Regions from separate parts of the Streptomyces sp. NPDC055099 genome, predicted to be linked through region 4. Evidence: riboswitches for the same ligand, from Rfam matches in the RefSeq annotation. Region 4 holds a riboswitch; each other region holds the start of a gene.
What was found. Region 4 has a riboswitch for cobalamin ahead of ACWFRU_RS23270 (ribonucleoside-diphosphate reductase subunit alpha). Riboswitches for the same ligand answer to the same signal wherever they lie in the genome.
Positions count from the first base shown of each region.

Region 1: it holds a riboswitch for cobalamin, as region 4 does, so the genes downstream of both, ACWFRU_RS13630 (energy-coupling factor ABC transporter permease) here and ACWFRU_RS23270 (ribonucleoside-diphosphate reductase subunit alpha) in region 4, are expected to answer to the same signal.
Region 2: it holds a riboswitch for cobalamin, as region 4 does, so the genes downstream of both, metE (5-methyltetrahydropteroyltriglutamate--homocysteine S-methyltransferase) here and ACWFRU_RS23270 (ribonucleoside-diphosphate reductase subunit alpha) in region 4, are expected to answer to the same signal.
Region 3: it holds a riboswitch for cobalamin, as region 4 does, so the genes downstream of both, ACWFRU_RS01555 (ABC transporter substrate-binding protein) here and ACWFRU_RS23270 (ribonucleoside-diphosphate reductase subunit alpha) in region 4, are expected to answer to the same signal.

Region 1 covers NZ_JBSGUA010000004.1:468,008-473,107, forward strand. Annotated here, with positions in the region: gene ACWFRU_RS13615 (energy-coupling factor ABC transporter ATP-binding protein) at 1-742, opposite strand, end outside; gene cbiQ (cobalt ECF transporter T component CbiQ) at 739-1,488, opposite strand; gene ACWFRU_RS13625 (energy-coupling factor ABC transporter substrate-binding protein) at 1,495-1,920, opposite strand; gene ACWFRU_RS13630 (energy-coupling factor ABC transporter permease) at 1,920-2,648, opposite strand; cobalamin riboswitch at 2,679-2,862, opposite strand; gene ACWFRU_RS13635 (GNAT family N-acetyltransferase) at 2,948-3,541, opposite strand; gene tsaD (tRNA (adenosine(37)-N6)-threonylcarbamoyltransferase complex transferase subunit TsaD) at 3,541-4,590, opposite strand; gene ACWFRU_RS13645 (short-chain fatty acyl-CoA regulator family protein) at 4,681-5,100, opposite strand, start outside.
Region 2 covers NZ_JBSGUA010000004.1:475,853-480,952, forward strand. Annotated here, with positions in the region: gene aceB (malate synthase A) at 1-1,406, shown strand, start outside; gene ACWFRU_RS13660 (3-hydroxybutyryl-CoA dehydrogenase) at 1,403-2,272, shown strand; cobalamin riboswitch at 2,445-2,662, shown strand; gene metE (5-methyltetrahydropteroyltriglutamate--homocysteine S-methyltransferase) at 2,825-5,100, shown strand, end outside.
Region 3 covers NZ_JBSGUA010000001.1:341,332-346,431, forward strand. Annotated here, with positions in the region: gene ACWFRU_RS01540 (hypothetical protein) at 1-999, shown strand, start outside; gene ACWFRU_RS01545 (ABC transporter ATP-binding protein) at 1,052-1,888, opposite strand; gene ACWFRU_RS01550 (FecCD family ABC transporter permease) at 1,885-2,925, opposite strand; gene ACWFRU_RS01555 (ABC transporter substrate-binding protein) at 2,922-3,947, opposite strand; cobalamin riboswitch at 4,062-4,247, opposite strand; gene ACWFRU_RS01560 (VOC family protein) at 4,255-4,740, opposite strand; gene ACWFRU_RS01565 (helix-turn-helix domain-containing protein) at 4,737-5,100, opposite strand, start outside.
Region 4 covers NZ_JBSGUA010000009.1:228,573-233,672, forward strand. Annotated here, with positions in the region: gene ACWFRU_RS23255 (YbdD/YjiX family protein) at 1-50, shown strand, start outside; gene ACWFRU_RS23260 (DUF3311 domain-containing protein) at 172-441, shown strand; gene mctP (monocarboxylate uptake permease MctP) at 438-2,087, shown strand; cobalamin riboswitch at 2,204-2,327, shown strand; gene ACWFRU_RS23270 (ribonucleoside-diphosphate reductase subunit alpha) at 2,465-4,861, shown strand; gene ACWFRU_RS23275 (ribonucleotide-diphosphate reductase subunit beta) at 4,861-5,100, shown strand, end outside.

The DNA of each region.
Region 1 (5,100 bases), on a different contig from region 4:
TCCCCCAGGGCAGGCGAAGGCCCGCCTGCGCCAGGAGTTCGCGGTGGGCGAGCATCTCCGCGACCGGCCCGGTGCGTACTCCCGAGGGGGTGAGCAGGGCCGCGTCGTCGGCCCAGCGCAGGGCCAGGTCCACGTCGTGGGTGGCCATCACCACGGTCGTTCCCGCGTCCCGCAGGCCTTGCAGGGTGGTCAGGAGGCGTTCCTGGCCGTCGGGGTCGAGTCCCGCGGTCGGCTCGTCGAGGATCAGGACGCGGGGCCGCATCGCCACGGCTCCCGCGATGGCCGTGCGCTTGCGCTGGCCGTAGGAGAGCAGATGGGTGGGGCGGTCCGCCAGGGCGCTGATGTCGAGCGCGGCGAGCGCCTCGGCGACCCGGCCGCGCACCTCGGTGTCCGAAAGACCCAGGTTCAACGGCCCGAAGGACACGTCCTGTTCGACGGAAGCGGCGAAGAGCTGGTCGTCCGGGTCCTGGACCACCAGTTGAACGGTGGTGCGCAGCCGCGTGAGCCCCTTGCGGTCGTACGTCACGGGGGCGCCCCCCAGGGTCAACCCGCCCTGGTCCGGGCGGAGTCCGCCGCTCAGGAGCCGCATGAGGGTGGTCTTGCCGCTGCCGTTGCGCCCGAGCAGCGCGAGGGCGCGCCCTTCGGTGACGTCGAAGTCCAGGCCGCTGAGGACAGTGGGCCCGTCCTCGTATGCGTAGGAAGCGGCACGCAGAGCGACCAGGGACCCGCTCGGCTCGCTCATGGCAGAACCCTTTCCAGTACGAGGGTGAGGGCCGCGAGGCCCACGAGGAGCGCGGTGCTCGCGGCCACGAAGGGCCGCGAGATCCGGGCGTCGGGCACGAGCACCCGCAGGGTCCCGTCGTACCCGCGTCCGGCGAGCCCGGCCTGCAGCCGGCTCGCCCGGTCGAAGGCCCGCACGAACGCGGTGGCGCCGAGACCGCCGAGGGAACGCCAGGTGGCGGCCCGGGTGGTGTGACCAAGGCGCGCGGCCTGCGCCTGCCGGATCCGGCTCATGGAATCGAGGAGCAGGAAGCTCATCCGGTACATGACCAGCGCCACGTCGACGACCGGCGCCGGTACGCCGGCCTTCACCAGGCGGGGCAGCAGGTCCGACATGGGCGTGGTGAAGGCGAAGAGAAGGACGCCGAGCGAGGCCGCCGACGTGCGCAGGAGCAGTCCGCCCGCTCGCTCGGGGCCGCCGTCGGCGAGCGTGAGGAACCCCTCGGGCCCGCCCAGTTGGACGAGCAGCGTCAGGGCGCCGGTGACGCAGAAGCCCAGGGGCACGCGGTAGGCGCGCCACAGTTTGCGCGGCGGCACACCGGCGGGTCCGAGCAGCACGGTGAGCGCGGCGACCAGGATCAGGGCGGCGCCCGGCCAGGGCGGCAGGGAGACGGCAAGGACGGTGAGGCCGAGCCCGAGCACGGCTTTGTCCACGGGGTGGCGGCGGCGCCAGCGACTGCTGTGCGCCGCCGCGTCGATGGGCAGCACGCCGGGTCAGACCTGCCCGGTCCCGGCCCGGGTGTGCTCCTCGTCGGCGGGCTGCTGCTCCACGTCGACGGCCTGCTCCCCGGCGGCTGCCTCGGTGTGCGCCGCCTCGGATCGCGCCGCCTCTGCCCGCGCCGCGTCAGCGCCCTGACGGCGCCCCTTGCGCAGACCGAAGTAGTAGGCGAGGACGCCCGCGCCGATCGCCGCCTGCAGCGCGAAGAGCGCCGACTCGATCTCCCCGGACGGGGGTTCGTACAGCGGCGAGAACCAAGGCTCGTAGTCCGGCTCGATCTCGGTGATCGCGGTCTCGGCCTGGGCGTCGGCCCCGGTGAACGGCTCCTTCTCGTCGTCGCCGAGGCCGAGCGCCAGCGGCAGCACCGCCAGCGCGGCGACGATGAGGAGCAGCAGAGTGTTGATCTTCGCGTTCCGGCTCATCAGGCGCTGGCCCCCGTCTCCGTCTCGGTCTTGCTGCCGGTGTCCGCCCGCACGGACGGCTTCTTGCCCTGGAGCAGCACGCCGAGCCGCGTGAGCTCACCCTTGCTCGACTGCACGAGCAGCCGCATCACCACGACGGTGAGCAGTCCCTCGCTGACGGCGAGGGGGATCTGCGTGACGGCGAAGATGCCGCCGAACTTGCCCAGGGCGCCGATGAATCCGCTGCCGGGGTCCGGGAACGCCAGGGCGAGCTGGACGCTGGTGACGCAGTACGTGGACAGGTCGGCGACGAACGCGCCGAAGAACACGGCCACCATGAGCGGCACGTCGTACCGCTTCAGGAGCCGGTAGACGGCGTATCCCGCCCATGGCCCGACGATGGCCATGGAGAACACGTTGGCGCCCAGCGTGGTGAGCCCGCCGTGGGCGAGCAGCAGCGCCTGGAACAGCAGCGTGATGGTGCCGAGCACCGCCATGATCGGAGGCCGGAAGAGGATCGCGCCGAGCCCGGTGCCCGTCGGGTGCGAGCAACTCCCGGTGACGGACGGGATCTTCAGCGCGGAAAGGACAAAGGTGAACGCTCCGGACGCGCCCAGGAGCAGGGTGCTCTCCGGGTGTTCCTTGACCTCACGGGTGAGGGAGCGGACTCCGTGGACGACGAACGGCGCGGACGCTACGCCCCAGGCGATCGCGTGCGCCGGTGGGAGGAAACCCTCGGCTATGTGCATGGCTAAGCAGACCCTCTCCAGCACCTCGTGGATGGACAACGCGCCTTGGCCGGTCTCCTGGCTGACGGGTCGTACCGACCGGACTCCGCCTTCCCGGGCGCGTGTTGCGCCCAGTGGCTGCCGCGAGGGCTGGAGCCGGACTTCCCGATCACAGTGGCGAGGGCCGCACCGGCATCACACCGATTTCCCGAGCACCAAGGCGTGGTGACCCTAGTGCGGAATCCAGTGACCTGACAACTTGCGGGACCGCTCCATCTGTGGCACGCGCGAGCGCACATGACCTGGGCGTACGCCCCTGGTCAGCCTCCTGTCACCCCTCCTGTGCCGCAGGACACCGCGAGGGTCCTGGCGGGGTGGCGAGGCCCGAGGAAGACGACGACACCTTTGCCGTCGGGTGAGGGGTGTGTCGCCTGGGTCCAGCCCTGGCGGCCGTAGAACTCCATGGCCTGCGCCGACCGGACCGAAGTGAGCAGCCAGGCACGGTCATCGGGAGCGCCCGCGGCCATCGCCTCAAGAAGGGCCGCCCCGATCCCGGCCCCCTGCGCCCCGGGACGTACGGCGAGTTCGTCTATCTCACGCGCCCCGCACAGCCACGACAGGGCGCGCCCGGCCCCGAGTCCGGCGGCCGCCTGCGGATAACAGCGGTCGGCGGGAAAGGGGTCGGGAGTGGTCCAGCCGGTGGTGAATCCGACGATGTCCGTCCCCCGCAGGGCGATCGCCGCGGTGAACCCGGGACGCCGCACGTCGTCGCCGAGCCGGACCAGGAACTGCGCCACCCTCTCCTCGTCCTCGTACCAGGGCGGTGGGCCGAAGGCCTCGGCGTAGACCGTGCGCAAGGCTTCGGTGTGCGCGAGCAGTTGCGTGCCGTGCAGGACGTGGACGACCGCCGTCATCAGGCAGCCTTCGCCGGGGCCGCTCCCGGCTGCAGGGCCGCGTACTCCAGCGGGGCGGACGGGTCGACCGACACGTCCAAAGGCGCGGGCTCGGCGCCGGCGCGTACGAGCAGATCGCCGACGGCGGCGATCATCGCGCCGTTGTCGGTGCACAGGGTCATCGGGGGGACGCGCAGGCGCACGCCGGCTGCCGCGCACCGCTCCTCCGCGAGCGACCGCACCCGTGAGTTCGCGGCGACCCCGCCGACCACGACGAGGGTCGTGACCCCGTACTCCCGGCAGGCGGCGAGCGCCTTGCGGGTCAGGACGTCCGCGACGGCCTCCTGGAGCGAGGCCGCGCCGTCGGCCACCGGCAGTTCACGGCCCGTGTGCCCTTCGGCCCAGCGGGCGGCGGCGGTCTTGAGGCCGGAGAAGGAGAACGCGTACGGGGCGTCCTTCGGCCCAGTGAGCGGGCGGGGGAAGGCCACCGCGCGCGGGTCGCCGTCCCGGGCCGCGCGGTCGATGGCGGGGCCGCCCGGATACGGCAGGCCGAAGACCCGGGCGACCTTGTCGAAGCACTCGCCCGCCGCGTCGTCCAGGGTGTCCCCCAGGTGCACGATCCGGTCGCGGGCCAGGTCCCGGACGAGCAGCAGGGACGTGTGCCCGCCGGAGACGATGAGCACCACGCAGGGGTCGGGCAGCGGGCCGTGTTCCAGCGTGTCGGCGGCGACATGACCGGCCAGGTGGTGCACCCCGTACAGCGGGACGTCGAGCGCGTGGGCCAGGGTCTTCGCTCCCGCGAGGCCGACCTGCAGCGCGCCCGCGAGGCCGGGTCCCGTGGTCACCGCCACCGCGTCGATGTCGGACAGCTTCAGGTCCGCCTGGTCGAGGGCGCGCCGGACGACCGGCGTGAAGGAGTGCAGATGCGCTCGCGCGGCGATCTCGGGGACCACACCGCCGAAGCGGGCGTGCTCGTCCATGCTGGACGCGACCACATGGGCGAGCAGACGCCCCTCCGAGACGATCCCCACCCCGGTCTCGTCGCACGACGACTCGATTCCCAGCACCATGCGCCCCGCGGCCACCGGCGTCTCCTTCACGTACAGATCTCGCTCACTTTCTGCACTCGAAGTGTAGTTGCAACCTATGTGCAATAAGACCTACGGTCCGGCCACCGGATAGGGCACGAAGGTGCTGATGTTCTCGTCGATGGCCAGACGGCGGTCCAGTGGGGGCACCGCCCGCTGTGGGCAGTCGGTGCGTTCGCAGAGGCGGCAGCCCATGCCGATGGGCACGGCGGATGAGGCGCTGTCGAGGTCGAGGCCGTCGGAGTAGACGAGCCGCGCCGCGTGGCGGATCTCGCAGCCGAGACCGATGGCGAACGTCTTGCCGGGCTCGCCCCAGCCGCCGCGATGCCGGGTGACCGCGCGGGCGGTCCACAGGAAGCGCCGGCCGTCCGGCATCGCGGCGACCTGGACGTGGATGCGGCCGGGCGCGGCGAATGCCTCGTACACGTTCCACAGCGGGCAGGTGCCGCCCGCGCGGGAGAAGTGGAACGCGGTCGCGGACTGCCGCTTCGA
Region 2 (5,100 bases), on a different contig from region 4:
CCACCGCCCGTATCCGGGCGGACGACTCCTGGCGGGTCGCTCCCCCGGCGCCCGGCCTCACCGATCGCCGCGTGGAGATCACCGGGCCGCCGGAGCGTGCCATGACGGTCAACGCCCTCAACTCCGGTGCGCGGGTGTGGATGGCTGACTTCGGGGACGCCACCTCGCCCACCTGGGACAACATCATCGGCGGCCAGCTCAACCTGCTCGACGCGATCGAGCGCAGGATCGACTTCAGCACACCGCAGGGCAAGCGGTACCCGCTCGGCGAGCAGGTCGCGACCATCGTCGTCCGCCCGCGCGGCTGGCATCTGACCGAGGAGCACCTGGAGATCGACGGCAGGCCCGCGCCCGCCTCGCTCGTCGACTTCGGGCTCTACTTCTTCCACTGCGCCCAGCGGCAGATCGACGCCGGGCACGGCCCGTACTTCTATCTGCCGAAGCTGGAGAACCGCGACGAGGCACGGCTGTGGAACGACGTCTTCGTCCTCGCCCAAGACCTCGCCGGCATCCCCCGCGGCACGATCCGGGCGACCGTCCTGATCGAGACCATCACGGCGGCCGTCCAGATGGAGGAGATCCTCTACGAGCTGCGCGAGCACAGCTCAGGTCTCAACGCGGGCCGCTGGAACTACCTGTTCAGCCTCATCAAGACCTTCGGACACCGCACCGACTTCCTCCTGCCCGACCGCTCGAAGGTCACCATGACCGCCCCCTTCATGCACGCGTACACCGACCTCCTCGTACGCACCTGCCACAAGCGGGGTGCCCACGCGATCGGCGGCATGGCCGCCCACGTGCCCGGCAGAGATCGCGACGCGCACCAAGCCGCCGTCGCCACCGTGCGGCTCGACAAGGAACGCGAGGCCGAGGACGGCTTCGACGGCTCCTGGGTCGCCCATCCCGCGCTGGTGCCCGTCTGCCGAGAGGTGTTCGACGGGGTGCTCGGCACCCGCCCACATCAGCTCGACCGCACCCGCGACGACGTCGAGGTGACCGCGGCGCGACTGCTGTCCGTACGTCGCATCAGCGCACCGCCCACGACGGAGGGCGTACGCACCAACATCGCCGTCGCCCTGCGCTACTTCGCCGCCTGGCTGAACGGGCAGGGGGCCGTCGCCCTGGACGGTCTCATGGAGGACGCCGCCACCGCCGAGATCGCCAGGGTGCAGATCTGGCAGTGGCTGCGGCACCGCGTCGTCGACCGCGCGACGGTCCTGGAGCTGGTGGAGGACGAGCTTGCCGCCCTGGGCGCGGAATACCCGTGGGCGCCGGTCGACGAGATCCGCGAGCTCTTCGAACGGACCGCCCTGGGCCGGGAGTTGCCCGCGTTCTTCACCACGGACGCCTACGCCCGTCACCTCGTGCGCCGCCCGTTCGTCGGCCGCCCGGAGCGACAGTCGTGACCGCGGCCATCCGCCGGGTCGGTGTGGTGGGCGGCGGTCAGATGGGTGCCGGAATCGCCGAGGTGTGCGCCCGCGCCGGTCTGGACACCGTGGTCTGCGAGACCGACGCGCTCGCCGCCCGCGCCGCCCGCGAGCGCGTCGCCGTCTCGCTCGAACGTGCCGTACAGCGCGGCAAGTTGGACCGCATCGGTGCCGAGGACGTGCTGGCCCGCATGGTCTTCACCGGCAGCCTCGACGATCTGGCCGACCGCCAGCTCGTGGTCGAGGCAGTCGTCGAGGACAGCGCGGCGAAGACGGACATCTTCGCCACCCTGGACAAGGTCGTCGAGGATCCCGGCGCGATCCTCGCCACCAACACCTCCTCGATCCCGGTCATGCGTCTGGGCATGGCGACCCGGCGCGCCGACCGCGTCCTCGGCCTGCACTTCTTCAACCCCGCCCCCGTCCTGCCCCTGGTGGAGGTCGTCTCCTCGCTGCACACGGCCGCGGAGACCGTCGCCGCCGTCGAGGACTTCGCCACGTGCACGCTGGGCAAGACGGTCGTGCGGTCCAAGGACCGGGCGGGCTTCGTCGTCAACGCGCTGCTCGTGCCCTATCTCCTCTCCGCGATCCGGATGACGGAGTCGGGCTTCGCGACGGCCGCCGACGTGGACGCGGGCATGGAGCTGGGCTGCGCCCATCCGATGGGTCCGCTGAAGCTGGCCGACCTGATCGGTCTGGACACGGTCGCGTCCATCGCGGCATCGCTCTACGAGGAGTTCAAGGAGCCCCTGTACGCCCCGCCGCCTCTGCTCCTGCGCATGGTCGAAGCGGGGCTGCTCGGCCGCAAGAGCGGGCGCGGGTTCCACCTCTACGACCGGGGCTGAGGGGCCCGGGTCCGCCGCCGGGCCGAGGGGCTCGCGGCTGCTGTGAGAGGGGCGCGGAACAGAGTGGTGATCTGTTCCGCGCCCCTTCGCGTGTCCCCACGCCGGTCGCGTCCGTGTCTCACCTCACGGTCCGGGATGTGATCAGTACTGCCCAAGAGGGCGACCACCCTCTAGCCTGATCCGTGCAGCTGGTTCGCCCTGTCCGCCAGGCAGAGGTGTCGTAAGAGGGAACCCGGTGGGAATCCGGGACTGCCCCGCAGCGGTGAGTGGGAACGACCGCCGTCATACGCACTGGGTCCGAGCACGGGTCCGGGAAGCGACGGCCAGTAGGTGTCTGCCCCGGCAGATGTGCCCGCGAGTCCGAAGACCTGCCCGTTGCCCGCATGTGATCCCTCATATGCGGACATCCCGGTGACCTCGTGGGCGGGTCGGCGTACAGATCAGGTGGAGCACCGCGCGACCGGCGCGTGTCCGTCCGCCCGGTCTGTCATCCCTTCGCGTCCGTGTCCCGTCCCCGGGATTCTCAGGAGTCATCTCGCGAAGGAGATTTCCGTGACAGCGAAGTCCGCAGCCGCGGCAGCACGGGCCACCGTGTACGGCTACCCCCGCCAGGGCCCCGACCGGGAACTGAAGAAGGCCGTCGAGGGCTACTGGAAGGGCCGCGTCAGCGCCGACGCCCTGCGGGAGACCGCGGCGAGGCTGCGCCGGTCCACCTGGCGGCACCTGGCCGACGCCGGCATCCACGAAGTGCCGACCGGCGACTTCTCGTACTACGACCATGTCCTGGACACCAGCGTCATGGTCGGCGCCGTCCCGCGCCGGCATCGCGAGGCCGTCGACGCCGACCCCCTCGACGGCTACTTCGCGATGGCCCGCGGCACCCAGGACGTGGCGCCCCTTGAGATGACCAAGTGGTTCGACACCAACTACCACTACCTCGTGCCGGAGTTGGGCCCCGACACCGTCTTCGCCGCCGATTCCGCCAAGCAGGTGGCCGAGCTGAAGGAGGCCGTCGCGCTCGGCCTCGCCGCACGCCCGGTCCTTGTCGGCCCGGTGACCTATCTGCTGCTCGCCAAGCCCGCGCCCGGCGTGGCCGCCGACTTCGAGCCGCTGACGCTCCTCGACCGCCTGCTGCCCGTCTACGCGGAGATCCTCGCCGACCTGCGCGCCGCGGGCGCCGAGTGGGTGCAGCTCGACGAGCCGGCCCTGGTCCAGGACCGCACCCCGGCGGAGCTCAACGCCGCCGCCCGCGCCTACCGTGACCTGGGCGCCCTCACCGATCGCCCGCAGCTCCTCGTCGCCTCCTACTTCGGCAGGCTCGGCGATGCCCTGCCCGTGCTGGCCAAGGCGCCGGTCGAGGGGCTCGCCCTGGACTTCACGGAGGCCGCCGCCGGCCAGTTGCAGGACCTCGCCGCCGTCGGCGGACTGCCCGGCAAGCGCCTTGTCGCAGGCGTCGTCAACGGCCGCAACATCTGGATCAACGACCTGGAGAGGTCCCTCTCCACCCTGGGCACACTCCTCGGCCTCGCCGACCGGGTCGACGTCTCCGCGTCCTGCTCCCTGCTGCACGTCCCGCTGGACGCCACCGCCGAACGGGACATCGACCCGCAGGTGGTCCGCTGGCTGGCCTTCGCCCACCAGAAGGCCACCGAGATCGCCACGCTGGCGCGCGCCTTGGCCCAGGGAACGGACACCATCCCGGCCGAACTGGCCGCCAATCGCGCCGATCTGGCGTCCCGCTCGGGTTCGGCCCTCACGCACGATCCGGCGGTACGAGCCCGTGTCGCCGCCGTCACGGAGGCCGACGCCCGCCGCGTCCACGCCTACCCGGAGCGCGCGGCGGCCCAGCGCTCCCGACTCGGCCTGCCGCAACTCCCCACCACCACCATCGGCTCGTTCCCGCAGACCACCGAACTGCGCACCGCACGCGCCGACTTGCGGGCGGGCCGCATCGACACGGACGGCTACGAGGAACGCATCCGTTCGGAGATCCGCGACGTCCTCGCCTTCCAGGAGAAGGCGGGCATCGACGTCCTGGTGCACGGCGAGCCCGAACGCAACGACATGGTCCAGTACTTCGCCGAACAGCTCACCGGCTATCTCGCCACGCAGCACGGCTGGGTCCAGTCGTACGGCACCCGCTACGTACGCCCGCCGGTCCTCGCGGGCGACATCTCACGGCCCGAACCGATGACGGTGCGCTGGACGTCGTACGCCAACTCCCTCACGGACCGCCCCGTCAAGGGCATGCTCACGGGCCCCGTCACCATGCTCGCCTGGTCCTTCGTCCGCGACGACCAGCCCCTTGGCGACACCGCGCGCCAAGTCGCCCTGGCCCTGCGCGACGAGGTCAACGACCTGGAGGCGGCGGGCACTTCGGTCATCCAGGTCGACGAGCCCGCCTTGCGTGAAACCCTCCCACTGCGCACCGCCGAGCACGCCGCGTACCTGGAGTGGGCCACGGAATCCTTCCGTCTCACCACCAGCGGCGTGCGCCCGGACACGCAGATCCACACGCACATGTGCTACGCCGAGTTCGGTGACATCGTCCAGGCCATCGACGATCTCGACGCCGACGTCATCAGCCTGGAGGCGGCCCGCTCACACATGCAGGTGGCCCGCGAACTGGCCGAGCACGGCTACCCGCGCGAGGCGGGCCCCGGCGTCTACGACATCCACTCCCCGCGCGTACCGAGCACCGAGGAGGCAGCAGCCCTGCTGCGCAAGGGCCTTGAGGCCATCCCCGCCGACCGCCTGTGGGTGAACCCGGACTGCGGCCTCAAGACCCGAGGCTGGCCCGAGACCAGGGCCTCCCTGGAGAACCTGGT
Region 3 (5,100 bases), on a different contig from region 4:
GCCGCGCCCGTACGGGAGAAGGCGCGCGGCATGGTGCGTGAGGCGCTGCCCCGGCTCGGTGCAGGGGAGCTGGCCGCGCTGGCGCCCGTGGTGCTGCGGGTGGGGCGGCGGCAGCGCGGAGTCTTCGCCGTCGGGCTGTTGCGGGAGCTCCTGAGCGGGGCGACGGGCCACGCACGGCTCGTGCCGTTGCTCGGCCACGGAGATCCCTCAGTACGCCGCTTCGCTCATCGCATCGCCGTCGACGAGCACGTCCTGTCGGCGGCCGAGCTGGCCCGTAGCGCCGCGCTCGACAGTGATGTCGTCGTCCAGAACCTCTGCGCCGACGCCGCCCTCGCGGGCGTGGGTGAGGGGGTGGACGAGCGTGCGTACGACGCCGTCGTGGCACCCTTGCTCGCTGCGCGCAGCCCCCGTGTCCGGTCCGCCGGGGTCACCGCTCTGCGGCGCGTCGGGCGGGCGCGAGAGGCCCGGTCGTATCTCGTCGACCGGTCGGCGCTCGTGCGGGCCTGTGCCCGTTACGTGCTGAAGCAGGCCGGGGTCGATCCGTTGCCGCTCTACCGGGTGTGGTGTGCCGAGCCCGGTGACCCGGCTCTGCCGCCCGGTGCGGCCGTCGGTCTCGGTGAGTGCGGGGCGCGTGCGGACGCCGGGTTGCTGTGGCCGCTGCTCGGGCATCCGGTGTCGGCGGTACGGGCGCGTGCCATGGCCGGGCTGCGGGTGCTCGACGTCGCGGACACCGAGCGGCTGCGGCCGCTCCTGGACGATCCCGCACCCGCCGTCGCCCGCGAGGCCTGCGCGGCGCTGCTGCCCTCAGCGCGGCAGCTGCCCACCGAGTGGTTGATGGCGCGTATCGGTCCCGAGCTGCCCCGGGCCACCCGCGTCGCCGCCTTTCGGCTGCTCTGCGCTCAGGGCGGTCCTGGTCGACTGCGGGCCGCGACCACCCTGCTGGAAGACGCCGACGCCAAGCTTCGACTCCGGGCCGAGCAGATCGTCCGGGGCCGCTGACACCAGCGGTGGGAAGCGCGGCGGCAAGCGCGGTGAAAGCGTGACGGAGGGTTCAGGCCCGTAGGAAGCGGATCGTCGGGTGGGGTTCCTCGTGGTGGTGGGTGACCTCCGCTCGGACCCCGTACACCTTTGCTATCAGTTCCTCCGTGATCACCTCGGACGGTGTGCCCGAGGCGTGGGCCACTCCCTCGCGCAGGACCAGTACGTGGTCGCAGAACATGGCCGCCAGGTTGAGATCGTGCAGGGCTATCACGCTGGTCAGGGGGAGGTCCGCCACCAGGGACAGGAGGTCCAGCTGGTGGTGGATGTCCAGGTGGTTCGTGGGTTCGTCCAGGAGGAGCTCCTGGGGAGTCTGGGCCAACGCCCTTGCTATCTGGACGCGTTGGCGCTCGCCGCCCGAGAGTGTGTGCCAGGACTGGGTGGCGCGGTCGGCAAGGCCCGTGCGGGTCAGGGCCTCGCGTACCGCCTCGTCGTCCTGGGGTGTGGGGGCGGACCACGCCCTGCTGTGCGGGATGCGGCCCAGGCGTACTACCTCCTCCACCGACAGCTCGACCTGTGTGGTTGCCTCTTGGTCCACCATCGCCACCCTGCGTGCCACTCTGCGGCGGCCCACCTCCCGCAGCGGGTCACCGTCGAGGGTGACCACCCCGGATGTCGGGGTCAGGACGCCCGCCAGGATGCGCAGGAGCGTTGACTTGCCCGAGCCGTTCGGGCCGAGCAGGCCGACCGTGGCTCCGGGGGGCGGGGCCAGGGTCACTCCGTCGATGATGAGGTGGCCCGCGGTTGTTCTGGTGACCCTGTCCGCCCGTAGGCCTGAGTCGGTGTGCTCGGTGTGCTCGGTGTGCTCGGTGCGGTCGGTGTGGTCGGTGTGGTCGGTATGCGGGGTCATGTTGTTCTGCCCGTCTTCCTCGTGCGGTAGAGGACCAGGACGAAAGCCGGGACGCCGATCAGGGACGTGACCACCCCCACGGGGACCTCCTGGGGGTCGAGGACCGTGCGGGCCAGCGTGTCCACCCACACCAGGAACACCGCGCCCGCGAGTGCCGTGACCGGGAGCAGGCGTGCGTGGCCGGAGCCGACGAGCGCACGGGCCGCGTGCGGCAGGACCAGGCCCACGAAACCGATGGCGCCCGCGCTGCTGACCAGTGCCGCCGTGAGCAGGGCCGTCACGGAAAGCAGCAGCAGGCGGACGCGGGCCACGTGGACGCCCAGCGTCGCCGCCGCGTCCTGGCCGAACGCGAACGCGTCCAGGGTGCGGGCCTGCGTCAGGCAGACGGCGAGCGCCGCGAAGAGCACCGCCGCGCACAGCGAGACGTCCGTCCAGCCCACCCCGCTCAGCGAGCCGAGCAGCCAGAACAGGACACTCCGCGTGGTCTCCGCGTCGCCCGAGGTCAGGATCACGAAGGAGGTGAGCGAGGAGAAGAGCTGCATGGCCGCCACCCCGGAGAGCACCACCCTGTCGGCGCTTCCGCCCAGGCTGTGGCTGAGCAGCAGCACGAGCGCGAAGGAGACGACGGCCCCGACGAAGGCGCCCGCCGAGACCGACACCACTCCCCCGCCGACCCCCAGGACGACGATCGCGACCGCGCCGGTGGACGCCCCCGAGGAGACGCCGAGCACGAAGGGGTCGGCGAGCGGGTTGCGCAGGAGGGACTGGAGGACGGTCCCGCAGACCGCGAGGCCCGCGCCGCAGACCGCCGCGAGGAGTGTGCGCGGCATGCGCAGGTTCCAGACGATGCCGTCCCGGATGGGCGTCAGCGTCGCCTCGCCCCAGCCGAGGTGCGCCGCGACCGCCGACCACACGTCGGGTACGGAGATGTCCGCGGGGCCGATGGTGACGGCCACCGCCACGGAGAGGGCGAGGGCGGCGAGGCCCGCCGTCCAGAGCAGGGCGGAACGTATGCCGCCCGGGGCGGCCGTCCTCACTCGTCGAGGCCGAACTCGCGCAGGGCGGCGGCGACTTGTTCGATGCCGTCCACCGTGCGGATCGTCGGGTTCATGGCCTGGCCGCTCAGCAGCACGTACCGCTTCTTCTTCACGGCGGTCAGGTTCTTGGTGACGGGGTTGGACTCCAGGAACTCGATCTTCTTCTTCGCGCTCTCGGCCGTCTGCGACTTGCGGGTGAGGTCGCCGATGACCAGGACGTCCGGGTCGCGGTCGGCCACCGTCTCCCAGTTGATCTGGGGCCACTCGTCGCGGGTGTCGTCGAAGACGTTCTGCACGCCGAGTTCGCGGGTGATGATGCCCGGCGCCCCGCAGCAGCCGGCGATGTAGGGCGCGTCGGAGTTGGCGAACCAGTAGAGGAGCGAGGTGCCGGACGCCTTGGTGTGCTCGATGGTCCTGGTGGCCTTCGCCACCCGGCCCTTGAGGTCCGCGATCAGGCGTTCGCCGCGCTTCTCGACCCCGAACGCCTTGGCCAGGTCCCGTACTTCGCCGTAGACGGTGTCCATGGTCAGCGTCTTGACGCGGCGGCCGTCGCCGTCGCCGCTGTTGTCCTTGCCCGCGCAGTCGGAGGGCGAGACGTAGGCGGGTACGCCGAGTTCGGCGAACTTGGCGCGGTCGGCGACGCCGCCCTTGCTGACCGTCGCCAGGAAGGAGGCGGTGACGAAGTCCGGTTCCTTGGCGAGGACCTTTTCGAAGGAGGGGTACCTGTCGGCGAGCCGGTCGACCTTGGCGTTGTCCTTCTCCAGGCCCTTGAGCACCGGGTCCGTCCAGGTGCCGGTGCCGGCCATGCGGTCCGCGAGGCCGAGGGAGAGCAGGATCTCCGTGGAGCCCTGGTCGAGGGAGACCGCTCGCCGCGGGGGCGCCTTGATCTCCGCCTTCTTGCCGCAGGAGGTGAGGGTCAGCGGGTAGCCGGCGGCCTTGCCGTCCGTGGCGGAGGTGGTCGTGGTGCCGCCTCCGCAGGAGGTCAGCGTGACGGCGAGGGCCGCGACGAGGAGGACGGGCACCCGTACACGACGGGACAGAATACGTACATGACGGGCGGTGGAAGACACACGATCCCTTGAGTCTCACGGCTCATACGCGGAGCCTGGCCTGTTTCGTCACCTCCGCCGCCCGGTGCGCGGACGAAGGTGCCAGCAGGTCTTCGGACTCGGGGATCGGCCGGACGGGGCGCCTTCCCAGGTGTCCGTGGACGCCCAGTGGCCGTTGCCCCGCCCGTTCCCCCTCACCGCTGCGCGTCAGTTCCGGATTCGCACCGGATTCCCTGGCCCTGGTGTGGGTTGACTGGCGTGCGCAAGTTATCACGCGAGGTCAGGAAGGCTGCTGGGGCCTCGGTGCGCCGCGGTAGGTGCCGAAGGACCATTTGTTGCCCTCGGGGTCGGCGATCGCGAACTCCCGGCTGCCGTAGGGCTTGTCCTCGATCTCACGGGTGATCTCGACCCCGGCGGCGCGAAGCCGCTGGTAGAGGTCGTCCACGTGATCGGTGACGACGTACGTGCCGAAGGTGCCCGGCTTCAGGCACCAGTCCCCGGCCCCGTCGTCGTACGAGCCGAGCATGATCGCGCCGCCCTCGGGCCAGTCGAGTTCGGCGTGCGCCACGCTGTCGCCGTCCTGATAGACGGCCGTGCGCAGGAAGCCGACCGTGCCGACCAGGAAGTCGATCAGTGCGGGGGCGTCGTGCGCCTGGAGGGTCGGCCAGACAGCGGGGGCGCGCTCCTCGGCCTCGGGGGCTCGCCCCTCGGAGTTGAGGGAAGAGGCGGACTGGGGCTGCTGGTTCTGCTTCTCGGTCGTGTTCATGGGTCCCACTCTTCGCCCCCGCCATAGCTCCCGGCTTGGATATTCCGGCACTCTTCGGCCAGCCAGGCGCTGGGGCTCGCGCCGGTGTACTGCCGGAAGTCCCGCACCAGGTGGGAGTGGTCGTAGTACCCGCAGTCCGCGGCCACACGGGCCAGGTCGGGGGCCGCGCCCGCCGCGACGGGGCGTACGACGGCGTTCCGTGCGCGCTGGAAGCGCATCAGGCGCCCGGCCTGCTTGGGGCTCAGGCCCGTCTCGGCGCGGAAGAGGGTGGTGAGGCGGCGTTCGCTGAGCGCGACGTGCCGGGAGAGCCCGCGCAGGGTGCCCACGCCCTGGTGCCGGGCCAGCCAGGCCCACGCCTCG
Region 4 (5,100 bases):
GGACGGAGCGCCAGGAGTCCGACCCCAGGCAGGGGTTCCGCTGCTGCTGACCCCGTACTGAGCAGGCACATCGACGCGTCCGCTATCCGGACGGGGGTTCCGTAGATCAATCTCCTCGCTTAGATTTCCCGCACGTTAAAGGTGGGATAAGCGAGGGAGCGGAGCCGCGAAGTGTCAGATGCGCCTGAAGTGAGCAGACCGGTGGTCACGCCGGTCCGCGTGGTCGTTGCCCTCTGCCTCGTCGCGCCGTTCGTGGCGATGCTCTGGGTGAGCTCCTACGCGAAGGTCGAACCGACCTTCATAGGCATCCCGTTCTTCTACTGGTACCAGATGCTGTGGGTGGTCGTCTCCACCGCTCTCACCATGATCGCCTACAAGCTGTGGCAGCGTGACCAGCGCGCCCGCAAGGCCGAGCAGGCCCAGGGGGGTGCGACCCGATGAACGTGCTCGCAGCGGACACCGGCGGCGTCAACGGCATAGCCCTCGCCGTCTTCATCTTCTTCTTCGCGGCCGTCACGGCGATGGGCTTCCTGGCCGCGCGCTGGCGCAAGGCCGAGACCGAGAGCCTGGACGAATGGGGTCTGGGCGGCCGGTCGTTCGGCACCTGGGTCACATGGTTCCTGCTCGGCGGCGACCTCTACACGGCGTACACCTTCGTGGCCGTCCCGGCGGCGATCTACGCGGCGGGCGCGGCCGGCTTCTTCGCGGTGCCGTACACGATCCTCGTCTACCCGCTGATCTTCACCTTCCTGCCGCGCCTGTGGTCCGTCTCGCACAAGCACGGATACGTGACCACCTCCGACTTCGTGCGCGGACGCTTCGGCTCCAAGGGGCTCTCGCTGGCCGTCGCGGTCACCGGCATCCTCGCCACGATGCCGTACATCGCGCTCCAACTGGTCGGTATCCAGGCCGTGCTGGACGTGATGGGCGTCGGCGGCGGTCCGGACACGAACTGGTTCATCAAGGACCTGCCGCTCCTGATCGCGTTCGCGGTGCTCGCCGCGTACACGTACTCGTCCGGTCTGCGCGCGCCCGCGCTGATCGCGTTCGTGAAGGACGGTCTGATCTACCTGGTCATCGCCGTCGCGATCATCTACATCCCGATCAAGCTCGGCGGCTTCGACGAGATCTTCCAGGCGGCGAACGACAAGTTCTCGGCGGCGAACGACGCGGCGGGCAAGCCCGTCGCGGGTCTCGCGCCGGGCGAGGCCGGGCAGTGGACCTACGCCACGCTCGCGCTCGGCTCCGCGCTCGCGCTGTTCATGTACCCGCACTCGATCACGGCGACGCTCTCCTCCAAGAGCCGTGACGTGATCCGCCGCAACACCACGATCCTGCCGCTGTACTCGCTGATGCTGGGGCTGCTCGCGCTGCTCGGCTTCATGGCGATCGCGGCCGGGGTGAAGGTGGAGAACGGCCAGCTCGCGATCCCGCAGCTGTTCGAGAACATGTTCCCCGACTGGTTCACCGGCGTCGCGTTCGCGGCGATCGGCATCGGCGCGCTCGTCCCGGCCGCCATCATGTCCATCGCGGCCGCGAACCTCTTCACCAGGAACATCTACAAGGACTTCCTCAAGCCGGACGCGACACCCGCGCAGGAGACCAAGGTCTCCAAGCTGGTCTCGCTCCTGGTGAAGGTCGGCGCGCTCGCCTTCGTCCTCACCATGGACAAGACGGTCGCGATCAACTTCCAGCTCCTGGGCGGCATCTGGATCCTGCAGACCATGCCCGCGCTCGTCGGCGGCCTGTTCACGCGGTGGTTCCACCGCTGGGCGCTGCTCGCGGGCTGGGCGGTCGGCATGGTCTACGGAACGGCCGCCACGTACGGCGTCGCCTCGCCCACCCAGAAGCACTTCGGCGGCTCGTCCGACGAGATCCCGGGCATCGGCGAGATCGGCTACATCGGCCTCACGGCGTTCGTCCTGAACGTGGCGGTCACCGTGGCCATGACCTTCGTCCTGCGCGCCATGAAGGCCCCTGACGGCATCGACGAGACGTCTCCGGGCGACTACACGGCGGACGTGGGCGACCCCGGCGTCGTGGAGGAGCTGCCGCCGGCCACGGCGGGAGCACCGAGCGGGCACTGAGCCTGTTCCTGTACGCAACGCATGGCGCGGGCCGCCGGTTTCCCCCAGCGGCCCGCGCTTTGTTGTGTGCGCCGACACAAGATATGGGGCTGCCGCTCAGAGCCAGCACAAGATGTATGCTCGTGCTCGCTGTCGCCGCAGGGGAATCCGGTGCAAGTCCGGAACTGTCCCGCAACGGTGTATGAGTACGCATTTGTCGTGCTCGCAAGTCCGAAGACCTGTCGACAGTGCGCCCGTTCCGACCGGTCCGGGTGCCGACGACGTCCGGGCCTCGTGGAATGGGCTGGTGGACGCGGAGCGCAGCCCTGCCCAGGGCCGGCCCCCGTGTGTCACTCACCCCTCCCCAAGGCCCTGAGCCGAGCGAGGGAGTGCTCCACGTGACCATCGCGCCAGCCGAACCTGCGTCAGCGCAGACCACCGACGGATCGCAGACCGCCGACGGCCCAGGAACCGCGCTGCTGCGTACCCTGACCGACCTCACCGCCGACCTCCCCGACGCCGACCCCGGCCGGGTCGCCGCCGCCGCGCTGCGGGGCCGCTCGGCCAGGGCGGATCTGGCGGAGCTGCGGGAGCTGGCGACCGAGGCCGCGGCCGGCCTCATCTCCGAGGACCCGACGTACTCGCAGCTCGCGGCCAGGCTGCTCAGCCTCACCATCCGTGACGAGGCCGCGTCGCAGGGCGTGCGCTCCTTCTCCGACTCGGTCGCCGTCGGGCACCGCGAGGGCCTGATCGCGGACCGCACCGCCGCGTTCGTCACCGACCACGCGGAGCGCCTCGACGGTCTGGTGGAGGCCGCCCTGGAGGACGGCGCGGACTTCCGCTTCGGCTACTTCGGCCTGCGCACCCTGCACAGCCGCTACCTCCTTCGCCACCCCCTCACCCGGCACGTCATCGAGACCCCGCAGCACTTCATGCTGCGCGTCGCGAGCGGCCTCGCCGAGGACGGCTCCGCGCGCGCGGCGGACGAAGTCGCCGCCCTGTACCGCCTGATGAGCCGCCTGGACTACCTGCCGTCCTCGCCGACGCTCTTCAACTCCGGCACCCGCCACCCGCAGATGTCCTCCTGCTACCTCCTCGACTCCCCGCTGGACGAGCTGGACTCCATCTACGACCGCTACCACCAGGTCGCGCGGCTCTCCAAGCACGCGGGCGGCATCGGCCTCTCGTACTCCCGCATCCGCGCCCGCGGTTCGCTCATCCGCGGCACGAACGGGCACTCCAACGGCATCGTGCCGTTCCTCAAGACCCTGGACGCGTCCGTCGCCGCCGTGAACCAGGGCGGCCGCCGCAAGGGCGCCGCCGCGGTCTACCTGGAGACGTGGCACTCCGACATCGAGGAGTTCCTGGAGCTGCGCGACAACACGGGTGAGGACGCGCGCCGCACGCACAACCTCAACCTGGCGCACTGGATCCCGGACGAGTTCATGCGCCGGGTCGCCGCCGACCAGGACTGGTCGCTGTTCTCCCCGGCCGACGTGCCCGAGCTCGTCGACCTGTGGGGCGATGGGTTCGACGCGGCCTACCGCAAGGCCGAGGCCGCCGGGCTCGCCCGCAAGACCATCCCGGCCCGCGAGCTGTACGGCCGCATGATGCGCACCCTGGCGCAGACCGGCAACGGCTGGATGACCTTCAAGGACGCCGCCAACCGCACGGCCAACCAGACGGCGGAGCCCGGCCACACCGTCCACTCCTCCAACCTCTGCACGGAGATCCTGGAGGTGACGGACGACGGCGAGACGGCCGTCTGCAACCTGGGTTCGGTGAACCTCGGCGCGTTCGTGGACACGGCCGCCGGTGACATCGACTGGCAGCGGCTCGACGAGACCGTCCGCACCGCCGTCACCTTCCTCGACCGTGTCGTCGACATCAACTTCTACCCGACCGAGCAGGCGGGACGCTCCAACGCCAAGTGGCGTCCGGTGGGCCTCGGCGCGATGGGTCTCCAGGACGTCTTCTTCCGGCTGAAGCTGCCCTTCGACTCCCCCGCCGCGCGCGCCCTCTCGACGCGCATCGCCGAGCGCATCATGCTCGCCGCGTACGAGGCGTCCGCCGACCTCGCCGAAAGGAACGGGCCGCTTCCCGCCTGGGAGAAGACCCGCACCGCGCGCGGCGTCCTGCACCCCGACCACTACGGCGTCGAGCTGACCTGGCCGGAGCGCTGGGCCGCGCTGCGGGAACGTATCGCCACGACCGGTATGCGCAACTCGCTGCTCCTGGCCATCGCGCCGACCGCCACGATCGCGTCCATCGCGGGCGTGTACGAGTGCATCGAGCCGCAGGTCTCCAACCTCTTCAAGCGCGAGACGCTGAGTGGTGAGTTCCTCCAGGTCAACGCCTACCTGGTGCAGGAGCTGAAGCGCCTTGGCGTGTGGGACGCGCAGACGCGTGAGGCGCTGCGCGAGGCCAACGGCTCCGTGCAGGGCTTCGGCTGGATTCCGGCCGAGGTGCGCGAGCTGTACCGCACCGCGTGGGAGATCCCGCAGCGCGGCCTGATCGACATGGCCGCCGCGCGCACGCCGTTCCTGGACCAGGCGCAGTCCCTGAACCTGTTCCTGGAGACGCCGACCATCGGCAAGCTCTCCTCGATGTACGCGTACGCCTGGCAGCAGGGTCTGAAGACCACGTACTACCTGCGTTCGCGCCCGGCGACCCGCATCGCCCGCGCGGCGGCCGGCCAGAGCGCCGAGGCCGCCCCCGTCCCCGCCCAGACCACGGCCGAAGAAGCCGTCGCCTGCTCCCTGGAAAACCCCGAGTCCTGCGAGGCCTGCCAGTAATGAGCTCCACCGCCCACCCGTCGCCCGACCACCACCCCTCAACGACGGCGCTTCGCACCGATACCCCCTCTGGCGAGAAGAACCTCCTGGACCCGGGCTTCGAGCTGACCCTGCGGCCCATGCGTTACCCGGACTTCTACGAGCGCTACCGGGACGCGATCAAGAACACCTGGACCGTCGAGGAGGTCGACCTCCACTCGGACGTCGCCGACCTGGCGAAGCTTTCCCCGGGCGAGCAG